3 regions of the Massilia sp. BKSP1R2A-1 genome follow, and region 2 is predicted to be linked to each of the others. Evidence: predicted binding sites of a transcription regulator. Region 2 holds the regulator's gene; each other region holds the start of a gene.
What was found. The regulator sigma-54, encoded in region 2, starts transcription at its own class of promoters, with help from an activator protein. The targets are predictions, from matches to a motif close to TGGCANGNAANCTGCTTT.
Positions count from the first base shown of each region.

Region 1: a site for sigma-54 is predicted at 2,425-2,442, ahead of pepA (flocculation-associated PEP-CTERM protein PepA). Genes of this name have one in related genera too.
Region 3: a site for sigma-54 is predicted at 2,265-2,282, ahead of glnA (type I glutamate--ammonia ligase). Genes of this name have one in related genera too.

Region 1 is NZ_JBOBRE010000007.1:166,511-170,712, forward strand. It holds gene ACQ7JA_RS12895 (GAF domain-containing protein) at 1-571, shown strand, start outside; gene ACQ7JA_RS12900 (GNAT family N-acetyltransferase) at 812-1,546, shown strand; gene ACQ7JA_RS12905 (class I SAM-dependent methyltransferase) at 1,663-2,331, shown strand; gene pepA (flocculation-associated PEP-CTERM protein PepA) at 2,482-3,330, shown strand; gene ACQ7JA_RS12915 (ThiF family adenylyltransferase) at 3,413-4,202, opposite strand, start outside.
Region 2 is NZ_JBOBRE010000011.1:87,802-92,003, forward strand. It holds gene ACQ7JA_RS17300 (enoyl-CoA hydratase/isomerase family protein) at 1-219, opposite strand, end outside; gene hpf (ribosome hibernation-promoting factor, HPF/YfiA family) at 349-705, opposite strand; gene ACQ7JA_RS17310 (RNA polymerase factor sigma-54) at 763-2,235, opposite strand; gene lptB (LPS export ABC transporter ATP-binding protein) at 2,235-3,011, opposite strand; gene lptA (lipopolysaccharide transport periplasmic protein LptA) at 3,008-3,562, opposite strand; gene lptC (LPS export ABC transporter periplasmic protein LptC) at 3,605-4,202, opposite strand, start outside.
Region 3 is NZ_JBOBRE010000002.1:62,604-66,805, forward strand. It holds gene glnL (nitrogen regulation protein NR(II)) at 1-70, opposite strand, end outside; gene ACQ7JA_RS03600 (DUF4124 domain-containing protein) at 92-622, opposite strand; gene glnA (type I glutamate--ammonia ligase) at 782-2,197, opposite strand; gene ACQ7JA_RS03610 (rhodanese-like domain-containing protein) at 2,486-2,944, shown strand; gene ACQ7JA_RS03615 (CocE/NonD family hydrolase) at 3,070-4,202, opposite strand, start outside.

The DNA of each region.
Region 1 (4,202 bases), on a different contig from region 2:
GGCCCATCACGGCCCCTTGCCTGACGCGGCGCTGCAGGCGGCGATCCGGCGCGGCGAAGGCATTTCAGGACGCGTGCTCGCCAAGGGCAGTGCGGTGCTGGTGGACGATATCGCGCAGTCCGAGTTTGCCGCACTTGCAAGACGCGGGACGGCGCTCGGCGCCAGCCTCATGAGTGCGCCGATCCGGGTCGAGGGCCGGGTCGCCGGCGTCATCAATGCCGCCAATGGCAGCGGGACGGCGCCTTTCGACGAAGCGGCGCTGTGCCTGCTCGAAGTGGCTGCTGCCTTCATCGGGAAATCCCTGCAGCTGAGTCAGTTGCGGCACCTGCTCGATTCCCGCTTCGCGCAGCTGGCGCTGTTGCAGGAGCGCGCGCCGGATGCCGATGGGGACCGCTTGTCTTACCGTAACCCCGAAGAGGTGGCCAGGATCCTGGCTCGTTCCCTGTTTCGGGAAATGACGCGCGCCGGTTTCGGATCGGCGCACATCGTCGCGGCCGCGTCCGAACTGATCGGCCAGCTGCATCAAGATATCCAACAGGAAAAAATCAAGGACAAGCGGCTTGAACTCTGACAAGCTTTTTTGGGACATGTCGGAATTCTTTACACTTGCTTGTAATATTGATAAGAACCTTATGGTGACTGCATTGTGATTATTGCCACCATCCGAGGGGGTAGAACGATACACGCGTAGTGGTTATGATAGAAAGAAATGTTGCCTGTATTAATTTATTGATACGCTGGAATACCGAATGCTATGATATAAGGCAGACCCGACTGCGGCATGCCCTGTCCATCCGCCTGGAGAATACCGATGATCGATACCGTAGTGACAGAAGAAGTCGGCCACAGCAGTACGGCTGACCGCGGCAGCGAGTCGTATTCGCCCAATATCGTCGATGTGGCCATCAATGAAAGTGTGTTTGGCATCCGCGCGGCTGACGTCGACGAACACCGCAACTCGGCCAGTATGCTCATCAGCAAGATGTACACCTGGCGTGGCTATACCGGCAATCACACTGTAGGTAAAGATCCAAACCGCATCACGCTGACGGCCACCAGCAAGGGGGAGGTGATTGGGACACTGAGCCTGAACCTGGACTCCGATGTCGGCTTGTTGTGTGACCAGGTATTCAAGGACCACATCGATCCCTACCGCGCCAATGGCGGCAAGGTATGCGAGCTTATCAAGCTGGCGATCGATCCTGGCGTGAAGTCCAAGGCGGTGCTGGGGGCCCTGTTCCATGTGGCCTTCATCTATGCCCGCGACCTGCACGGCTGCAGCGACATCTTCATCGAAGTCAACCCGCGTCACCGCCGTTTTTATGAGGCGATGCTGGACTTCGTGGTGGAATGCGAATCGCGCCCGAACCCCCGGGTCGACGCGCCGGCGGTCCTGCTCCGCGGCAATACCGCCCTGGGCACCCGCCGTATCGCCGAGGTGGCGGGGCAGGGCGACCACGCAGTCGGCGACCGCTCGCTTTTCCCCTATTTCTTCTCTCCGCGCGAAGAGGCCGGCATCATCGCCCGTCTGAAGCGTATCGGCTGAGCCCGCGCCCCCTTGCGGAGGGGGAGCTGGCCCACATCACTTGCCTGGTCTGCAGGAAGCACCTATATTCGCTGCTTCAGTTGTCCACGCTCTATTTCCACTAACAAGGACCGTCCATGACCATCGGTAAGACCCGCGACGAAATCGCCGAAGCCTATTCCTCCGAGCCATGGTGGTACGACATACGTGGCTTCTTCATCCTCACCTTCGCCTACAACAGCACGATCGGCACCCAGATGCGCTTCTTCGGCCCGAATTTCGGTCCCGATCACCTGGAAGTGGCCTGCGGCACCGGCACCCTGCTGGAAATGATCCTCAACTGGCGCCGCCGCCGCAAGCTGCCGAAGGTGAACGTGGTGGGCATCGACTATGCGCCGTCGATGCTGGCGGGCGCGAAGAAGCGTTTTGCCAAGGACCCGCAGGTCAAGGTGCAGCATGCCGACGCGGCCGACCTGCCTTTCCCGGACAACCATTTCGACACGGCCAACATCGCCAACTCGATCCACTGCTTCCCGACCGTCGACGGGGCGCTGCGCGACATCCGGCGCGTGCTCAAACCAGGCGGTACGCTGGCGGCCAATGTGCTGCTCTACCCGAGCGGTTTCGCCCCGCTGCGCTGGGCGGCGCAGAAGATCAACGATTGGGGCATTAAAAAGGGCATTTTGTACAGCCCTTTCCGCGAGGAAGACATCCGCCGCAAGATGCTCGACGCCGGCTATGAGATCGCGTCCGAGTTCAAATCGGGCAACACCTGGAATGTGGTTGCGCGTAAACCTCTTTCTTGACAGCCACATACGGCTGTCGGCGTTTTTTACACTTGAATTGTTGATTCTTCTCAAAACTTGCTAAGTGATTGATTTTAAAGGAGGGTAATGTGCTGGCACGGGCCTTGCTAGTATTGTCGTGCAAGGTTCAGACTAACCAGGAGATCAAAGATGAAAGCACTGTTTTCGAAGAAGGTCGTCGCATCGGCAATCGCCGCAATCTCGATGTTTGCCGGCGCCAGCGCGCACGCGGACGTGTTCAACCAGTTCGTCGTGAAGCCGACCGGTCCGTTCGTGACCGCTCCGTTCACCGCTGACCGCATCACCGGCGGCTATGCGGAAATCGCCACCTTCACCCCGACCAGCGCCACCGGCGGCACCTTCCAGGTCTCGCTGCGCTGGGTCGCCGGCCAGTTCATCAACAACAGCGGCTCGGACGATCCGGACGAGCTGCCGGCACTGACCACCGGTCTGGGCTTCGACTACGGTCTGTACGCCCTGTACACCGCGTCGGGCACGTTCACCACCGGCCCGAACGGCCGCGCGACCTTCAGTTTTGCTGAAGGCACCGGTAGCCTGTCGGTGTACCTCGACGACAACGTCAACACCACCTTCACGGCTCCTGCCACCGGCGCAACCGCCTACGGCCGCAACAACGCCGGCGACGACATCCTGCTGGCGACCGGCAATCCGCTGGCTGGCCAGGGCAACCTGGACCCGACCCTGAGCACCTGCTCGGGCGGCTCCGGCCAGGGCATCAACTGCGGCAGCTTCGGTTCGACCACCAGCTTCGAACTGACCGCAGCCGGCATGAACTTCTTCGTCGACCCGAGCCCGTTCTACAACCTGTCGTTCCAGTCGGGTCAGCTGAACCGCTTCACCCCGACCGGCACCCAGTCGATCAACGGCTCGCTGGACGTGGTCTTCGGTAACGAAGTGCCGGAGCCGGCATCGGTCGGCCTGCTGGGTCTGGGCCTGCTGGGTCTGGGCGCCGCACGTCGCCGCAAGCAAGCCAAGTAATCCCGCATGCCAGGATCCGGTTCGCCGGATCCTCGAAAAAAAATCCACTGTATTTCAGTGGATTTTTTTTTGCGATCCTCGTTTATTTGAACTTGCTGGCGAACTGGCGTTTGCCGATGGCGATTGCCAGCCGCTGGATCGGATGGCGGTTGCCGCCGGGACGCCAGGTTCGCTTGAGCTTGTTGCGATAGGCGTCGAATTGCATGCCGTGAGGCGCAGCCAGTACCTCTCCGCGGCCGAGGAGGATCTTCAGCGCCTCGGTGCCGATGATGCCGGCGCAAAGCTGGCAGGCCATGAAGGTGGACGGGCCACGCTGCTCGTCGAAATTCACCGACTCCGGCACCACCAGATAGGAGCGGTGCAAGCCGGCCGGCGCAAGACCGATCGCGAAGCGGATCGCCTTGTCGATGTCCGGCAGGTCGCCCCACTGGAAGTATTCTTCGAAGGTCATCTTCCCCGGCATGAAGTTCAGCAGGGCGGCCCCCATGCCCAGCGGCGCGGCGGTGGTGGCCGGCACGCCCAGTTGCGCGCAGCGCGCGAAGGTGTGGCGGCGCGCATCGAAGGCGAAGAAATCGAGGCCGTCGACATACAGGTTTGCGTCGCCCAGGAAGGCGTCCAGGTTCCGTTCATCGACGCCATCCGGGAAAACCCGGATATCGACCTCAGGATTGATGTCGCGCGCCATGCGGGCCAGTACCTCGGCCTTCGGCTGGCCGAGCGTCGACATCATTGCGCCGACCTGGCGGTTGAAGTTCGGTATGTCGAAGGTATCGAAATCGGCGATATTGAATTTCGAGACGCCGAGGCGCACCAGTGTCAATAAATGGACGCCGCCGACGCCGCCGATGCCGGCAATGGCGACGCGTTTGCCG
Region 2 (4,202 bases):
GACGTCGTGGAAGAAGCGGATGTCGCCGCCTGCGCACAGGGCCTTCTCGCTGCTGCTGGTGATGACGACGGCGTCGATGCCGGCATCGGCCTGCCATTCCAGCAGGATCGCGGTGATGGCGCGCACCATGTCGAGCGACAGCGAGTTCAGGGCTTTCGGGCGGTCGAGCGTGATGACGCCGGTGCGGTTGGCGACGCGGGTCAGGACGTAATCGGTCATGGCAGCTTCTGTGGTCGAAAAATGATGCATTCTACCGAAGGCTGCCAGCAAATTCCTATCTTTACAATGCAAAAAGGGCGTCCCCTTAGACGCCCTTGCGGTGTTGCCGCGGAATGTGCGCGGCTGTGTTTACGCTGCTGCCGTGGTTTCGTCGATATCCGGCATGCGCTTGTGCGCGACGTGGTTATGGTCTTGCAGCATGGATTTGTGTTTTAAAACCTGCCTGTCCAGTCTGTCCATCAGCGTGTCGATCGCGGCGTACAGGTCTTGTGCGGCGCTGGCGACGTGGAGTTTCTTTCCCGATACCGATAAGTTGATTTCGGCTTTCTGCCTTTTTTCTTTTTCGGTGAGATTGTCGATCGCGAGGAACACGTGGGTATCGATCACGTGGTCGAAATGGCGGGTGATGCGCTCGAGCTTATTCTGAACGTATTCACGGATGGCGGGGGTGACTTCGAGATGGTGACCGCTGATTGTGAGGTTCATACACACTCCTTGGGAAGGTGCCCTGCCCGCGCCACAAGGTGAGTGTGGGCAGGTGCTTTACAGGGATTTGCGGAGGCTGACGGGCGGAATCTTGAGCGCTTCGCGGTACTTGGCGACCGTCCTGCGCGCAATGACCATACCTTGTTCCCCGAGCATCTCCGCGATCTTGCTGTCGGATAATGGGTTCCTAGGGTCTTCTGCTCCTGTCAATTGCGCGATGAGCGCGCGGATCGCCGTCGAGGAGGCTTCTCCCCCCGCTTCGGTGGCGACATGGCTTCCGAAGAAGTACTTCAGCTCAAACATGCCGTGCGGGGTCAGCATGTATTTCTGCGTGGTTACACGGGAGATTGTGCTCTCGTGTAGGCCTAGTGTATCAGCTATCTCACGCAAAACAAGAGGGCGCATGGCAACGGCGCCGTGACTGAAAAAGTTACGCTGGCGCTCCACAATTGCCTCGGCAACACGCAGGATCGTGTCGAAGCGCTGGCGCATATTCTTGATGAGCCACTTGGCTTCCTGCAACTGCGCGCCCATCTGGCTTTCGCTTTTTCCCTGCTTGAGCAGGTTGGCGTACAGGGAGTTCACGCGCAGCTTCGGCATCACGTCCGGGTTCAGCGAAACCGACCAGCCGTGCTTGGCGCGGCGGACGATCACGTCCGGCACCACGTAGTCCGACACGTTCGAGGCGAAGGCCGCGCCGGGATGCGGATTGCACTGGCGGACCACGGCCTGCACTTCGCGCAGGTCTTCGTCGTCGCAGTCGAGCGCCTTCTTCAGCTTGGTGTATTCGCGCTGGGCGAACCAGCTCAGGTAACCCTCGACGATTTTCAGGGCCAGGCGCCGCGTGACGAGCGGCACGCCCGGCATGCGGCGGATCTGGAGCGCCAGGCATTCGGCCGCGCTGCGCGCGCCCACGCCGACCGGGTCGAGGCTCTGGATCAGGGCCAGCGCGCAGCGCAGCTCGTCCATGTCGATCTCGAGTTCCTCGGGCAGGCGCGCGTGGATCTCGTCGAGCGGTTCTTCCAGGTAGCCGTTGTCGTCCAGGGCGTCGATCACCAGCTCGGCCAGGGCGCGGTCGCGCGCGCTGCAGCCGGTCAGGCGGATCTGCTCCGCCAGGTGTTCGCGCAGGGTGGTGCCGTCGGCTTCCAGTTGCGGGCGTCCGTCCTCGTCGTCGCCGCTGCGTGCGCCGCCGCCCTCGCCGCCCCAGTCGCTGTCGGCGTCGCCGCGCTCGCCCTGCTCGCCATCCTCATGTCCCTCGCCCTCGGCCTTGGCGCCGCCTTCTTCCTGGGCGGGCTGCGCGCTCGGCGCCTCGCCATTGGCAGGCGCCGTGTTGATGGCGCCGTCGGCCAGCAGGCGCACCGAGCGGTCGAGTGGATCGTCGAGACGCTCGAGCAGCGGATTGTCGTGCAGGATCTGCTCGATCTCCTGGTGCAGTTCGAGCGTGGACAGCTGCAGCAGGCGGATCGACTGCTGCAGCTGCGGCGTCAGCGCAAGGTGCTGCGAGGTGCGGAGCTGCAGGGACTGTTTCATTACATCCTGAAGTGTTCGCCGAGGTAGACGCGTCGCACGGATTCGTCGGCGATGATGTCGTCGGGACGGCCGGAAGCCAGCACGGCGCCCTGGTTGATGATGTAGGCGCGGTCGCAGATGCCGAGCGTCTCGCGCACGTTGTGGTCGGTGATCAGCACGCCGATGTTGCGCTCCTTCAGGAAGCGCACGATGCGCTGGATCTCGATCACCGCGATCGGGTCCACGCCCGCGAACGGTTCGTCGAGCAGCACGAAGCGCGGGTTGGTGGCCAGCGCGCGCGCGATCTCCACGCGGCGGCGCTCGCCGCCCGACAGCGACAGCGCCGGGTTCTCGCGCAGCTTTTCGATCTGCAGCTCGGCCAGCAGGGTGTCGAGGCGCTCGTTGATCTCGTTCTTGCCCAGGGCCTTGCCATTCTCGTCGCGCTGCAGTTCCAGCACGGCGCGGATGTTCTCTTCTACCGTGAGCTTCCGGAACACCGAGGCTTCCTGCGGCAGGTAGGACAGGCCCAGCACCGCGCGCCGGTGGATCGGCAGGCTCGTGATGTCGGTGCCGTTGATGTCGATCGAGCCGGCATCCGACGGCACCAGGCCGACGATCATGTAGAAGGACGTGGTCTTGCCGGCGCCGTTGGGGCCGAGCAGGCCGACCACCTCGCCGCAGTCGACCTGCAGCGAGACATCGCGCACCACCAGGCGCTTGCCGTAGCTCTTCTGCAGGCCCTTGACGACCAGGGTGCTGCAGCTGTCGCCGGCGGGTTTTTCCAGTACGGCGTTCATTGCTTGGCGCCCTCCGCCGGCGTCGTGCGGCGCGGCGCGATGATCAGGGTGCCGCGGCCGCCGCCGACCGTGCTCTTGCCGCTGGGGTCGTTGCGCACCTGGGCCACTTCACGGCGGTTGTCGTAGGAGATGAAGGGACCCTTGATCTCATTGGTCATGCGGCCGTTCTCCAGCTCGCGCACCTCGGCGGTGGTGAACAGCTTCACCAGCTCGGCGCGCTCGTCGTATTCGATGCGCTGGGCCTGGCCCTCGACCCACAGGTCGGGACCGCCGTCGCGCTTCTGGCGGAAGGTGGCGAGCTTGCCGTTGTTGGCGGTGAGCGTCACGCTCATATAGCCTTCCGGCGTTTCCTTCACCAGGGCGCGGTCCGACTTGAGCACCAGGGTGCCGCGGGTGAGCACGACGTTGCCGGTCAGGATGCGGGTCTGGGTGACTTCGTCGACGTCGAGCGTGTCGAAGTTGATCACGGCCTGCTTGAGCGAATCGGCGCGCTCCGCCGTGGCGGTGAGCGATGCCAGGGTGAGGAAAGTGGCAGCGAGTATTTTTTTCATGGTTTTGCTGGTCCTGTTGTAACGCGGCGCGGGCATTGAAAATCAGCGTTGCGCGCGCGGCGGATAGACGATCTGGCCGCGGCTGGCCAGGTGCAGCTTCTGGGTCGCGTTGTTCGCGACCATGCCGGTGCCGGTCACGGTGGCGGAGCCGAGCTGCATCTCGATCGGCTTGTCGGTCTTCATGATCTCTTCGTCGGGCAGCACCGTGAGCGCCTGGGTGCGCACGCGCAGCGCTTCGCTGGTCGGCGTGGCCGGACGCTGGATGTCGACGTTGCCGATCAGGTCGACGCGGTGTTCTTCATGGAAGATGCGGCCCTGCTTCGCCACCACCGTCATGCGCGGACGGCCCGGCGTCATGCCCTGCACCACCGGCGCATCGACCTCGGACACGTCGCCCAGCGGACGGTGCGTCAGGCGTTTGCCGGAAACGACATAGCTCGGCTTGCCGTCCTGCGTCATGCGCACGAAGGAGAAGTTCTCGACGATGTAGTCCGGCTCGCTGGACGGGCCGCCCAGGCGCGGGTCCTCGTCCTCGCCCTGCAAGACCTGCAGCAGCCAGAAGCTGCCGAAGGCGCAGAACACCCCGACCATCATGATGGTCAGGAGCTTCCAGCGGTGGGCGGTGCGTTTGTAGTTCGAC
Region 3 (4,202 bases), on a different contig from region 2:
CGACCAGCAGCACGCTGGATGCCAGCAGGTCGAGGCCCGCGTAGCGTGAATGGTCGCCTGGTTCGCTCATGCAGTCCTGTCGTATCCGTCGTTATCTGATATTCGTGATCTCGCGCTGCAGCGCTTCGATATTGCGTTCGGTGCGGCCGATCTCGTCGCGCATCGAGGCCACGCGTTCCTGGTACTTGGCGTAGTTGCGCTCGTTGCCCATGCGTTCGGGCTCGCCGCCGTTGAAGTCCTTGCGCAGGTCCGCCAGTTTCTTCTGCTCGGCGCGCAGCTCGTCGTTCAGGATCTCGCGGCGGTCGTCGTCGCGGGCGCGCTGCTGGGCGCTGTCCACGCGCGGGAAGCTGGTCGGGCTGGCGGTCGGCGCCGGGCCGGTGCTGCCGCTGGCACGCACGGCCGGGATCGGCGCCGAGGCGCGCACTGGCGCCGGCGCGCTCGAGAAGAAGCTCTCGAGCTGCTTGCAGCCCTTGCGGTTCTGGTCGGTGAATTCCACGCGGCCATGCTCGTCCACGCATTTGTAGACGGCGCCCTGCGCCTGAGCGCCATGGTGGAGCGCGAGGCCGACGGCGAGGACCGCGGCGGCGCGGAAAAAGCGGTAGAAGCTAATTGTCGTTCCCATCAGAAATCAATTTGCACAATAAACGTGCACATATTGTAGAACGGCCCGACTATACAGCAAGCATGAAAAAAGGCGGGGAAAGCCCTCGCTTTCCCCGCCTTTGTTACATAGCCTTACGCATGGTGACGCACCCGCGCAACGCTTGTGTTGACCACTTGATTACGACGAGTAGTACATGTCGAATTCGGCCGGGTGCGGGGTCATGCGCAGACGCTGCACTTCCTGCATCTTCAGGTCGATGTAGGCGTCGATCATGCTGTCGCTGAACACGCCGCCGCGGGTCAGGAACTCGCGGTCCTTGTCCAGGGCTTCCAGCGCTTCTTCCAGCGAAGCGCACACGGTCGGGATCAGCTTGTCTTCTTCCGGCGGCAGGTGGTACAGGTCCTTGGTCGCGGCTTCGCCCGGGTGGATCTTGTTCTGGATGCCGTCCAGGCCGGCCATCAGCAGCGCGGCGAAGCACAGGTAGACGTTGGCCAGCGGATCCGGGAAGCGGGTCTCGATGCGGCGGCCTTTCGGGTTCGCCACGTGCGGGATGCGGATCGAGGCCGAACGGTTGCGTGCCGAGTAGGCCAGCTTGACCGGGGCTTCGTAGCCCGGCACCAGGCGCTTGTACGAGTTGGTGCCCGGGTTGGTGATCGCGTTCAGCGCGCGTGCGTGCTTGATGATGCCGCCGATGTAGTACAGGGCGGTTTCCGACAGGCCGGCGTAGCCGTCGCCCGCGAACAGGTTCTTGCCGTCCTTCCAGATCGACTGGTGCACGTGCATGCCCGAGCCGTTATCGCCGTTCATCGGCTTCGGCATGAAGGTCGCGGTCTTGCCGTAGCTGTGGGCCACGTTCCAGATCACGTACTTCAGGTTCTGGGTCCAGTCGGCGCGCTCGACCAGGGTCGAGAACTTGGTGCCGAGTTCGTTCTGGCCGGCGCCGGCCACTTCATGGTGGTGCACTTCGACCGGGATGCCCATCGATTCGAGGATCAGCGACATTTCCGAACGCATGTCCTGGAAGCTGTCGACCGGCGGGACCGGGAAGTAGCCGCCCTTGACGGTCGGACGGTGGCCGCTGTTGCCGCCTTCGATTTCCTTGTCGGTCGACCAGGACGCTTCATCCGAATCGATCTTGACGAAGCAGCCCGACATGTCGATCTTCCAGCGGACCGAGTCGAAGATGAAGAATTCCGGTTCCGGGCCGAAGTAGGCGGTGTCGCCGATGCCCGAGGACTTCAGGTAGGCTTCGGCGCGCTTGGCGATCGAGCGCGGGTCGCGGTCGTAGCCCTTGCCGTCCGACGGTTCGATCACGTCGCACTGCATGAACAGGGTGGTCTCTTCCATGAAGGGGTCGAGATTGGCGGTGTTCGGGTCCGGCAGCAGGAGCATGTCCGAGGCTTCGATGCCCTTCCAGCCGGCGATCGACGAACCGTCGAAGGCGTGGCCCGACTCGAACTTGTCTTCGTCGAAGTGCGACACGGGGACGGTCACGTGCTGCTCCTTGCCGCGGGTGTCCGCGAAGCGCAAGTCAACGAATTTCACTTCGTTGTCTTTGATGAGTTGAATTACGTCTGCAGCCGTCTTTGCCATTCGTATCTCCTGATTGAAAAGGGGGTGCCGTCCCACATCTTCACGGAACGGCAACTTGCTCTACTTCAAAGCATGAACCGTGCCAACCCAGCGTTATGAGTAAATGCACAATGCTTCGTTGGAATTCGCTCGTGCTGGTCCTACAATCGGTGCATGGTCACTGTCACGCCGTGAATACACTCGCACCAAATGAGTGCACCACTCGGGTGCGATGCACCATCGCAGCGCAGGATACACCGAACCAAGTTGGTGCAATGCTTTTTATTCTCTAAAAATGGACCGATGCTCATGAGTACTTCCGAATCCATCCTCGCCGGCGCCCGCGGGCGCGCCCCTGGCCAGCCCTATGCCGGCGCCGTCACGCCGGAAGAAGCATTCGCCCTCCTGCAGAGCGATCCGCGCGTGAAACTGGTCGACGTGCGCACCAATGCCGAGCGCGACTGGGTCGGCAAGGTCGCCGTCCCCGAATCCCAGCACGTGGCGGTGCAATGGGCCACCTACCCCGGGGGCCAGCCGAACCCAGACTTCGCCGCCCAGCTGGACAAGGTCGCGCGCAAGGACGAGGTGCTGCTCTTCCTGTGCCGCTCGGGCGTGCGCTCGCGCCACAGCGCGCGCGTGGCGACCGAAAACGGCTTTGCGCAGTCCTACGACATCCTGGAAGGCTTCGAGGGGGATCGCGACGAGCAGGGGCATCGCAAGACGGTGGGTGGGTGGTGCAAGGCGGGCTTGCCCTGGATTGGGGCGTAGCCGGTATCGTCGATACGGCCCTGAGCTTTTGTAGGGTGGGCAAGTTTCTTGCCCACGCGTTCAGCTTACGGAAGCGCTGTGATGCGCATGCGAGAGTTGAACGCGTGGGCAAAGGATTGCCCACCCTACGGCATCACCATCAGCTGCAGGCCTGAGGCCGCGCCCGGCGCGCGGTAGACGCGCTGGGTCGCCTTCTGGAAATCCTCCGGCTTCGCTTTCGGGATGTGCACGAAGGTCTGCGGATTCAGGTCGACCAGCGGGAACCAGGAGCTCTGCACCTGCACCATGATCCGGTGGCCGCGGCGGAAGGTGTGGTTGACCTGGCCGATGTCGAAGCTGAGCGCCTCCTGCTTGCCCGGGGTGAAAGGCTCGGGCTTCTCGAAGCTGTTGCGGAACTTGCCGCGCAGCGGATTGCCGCGCACCAGCTGCTGGAAGCCGCCCATGTTCACCGACGGCGGGCCGACGTCGTTGCCCTTGCGCTCAGCTTGTGGAGTCGGGTACTCGGCCGGGTAGACGTCGATCAGCTTGACCACCCAGTCCGCATCCGTCCCGGTGGTCGAGACGACGAGTTTCGGCAGCACGGGGCCGGCAACGGTCACGTCCTGTTCCAGCACCTCGCTCTGGTAGACCAGCACGTCGGGGCGGGTGGCGGCGAAGCGCTGGTCCGAGACCATGTACTCACGCGGCACGCCGGTGGCGGCGTAGCCGATGTAGGGAACCGGTTTGCGCGGATCGGCGACGTATTCGTCGTAGCCCGTGCCGCTGCTGGCCGGCTGCTGCCAGCTCAGGGTGCCGTTCGGGCCGAAGTACAGGGTCTTCGCTTTCGCCGGCGCCGGCGGCCAGGCCGAATACGTGCGCCAGACATTGGTGCCGGTCTCGAAGGCGTTCACATTGGCCAGCGTGCGCGCGGGTTTCACGCCCTTCAGGTGCTGCTCGAAGAAGGGGAACTGGATCTCGCGGCGGTAGTACTCGCTGGTCTTGGCATCGAAGCTCACGTGGCCCAGGCGCGCGCCGTCGCTGCCGGCCCAGCCGCCGTGCACCCAGGGACCGATCACCAGGGCATTCGGCGTCTTCGGGTTGTACTTGCCGACCGCGTCGTAGATCGCGAAGGGTCCGGCCGGGTCTTCCGCGTCGAACCAGCCGCCGACCGTCAGCACGGCCGCCTTCACGTTCTTCATGTGCGGCGTGATCGCGCGCGAGCGCCAGAACTCGTCGTAGGTGTCGTGCACGATGGTGGGCTCGAGCAGCGCGCGCTGTT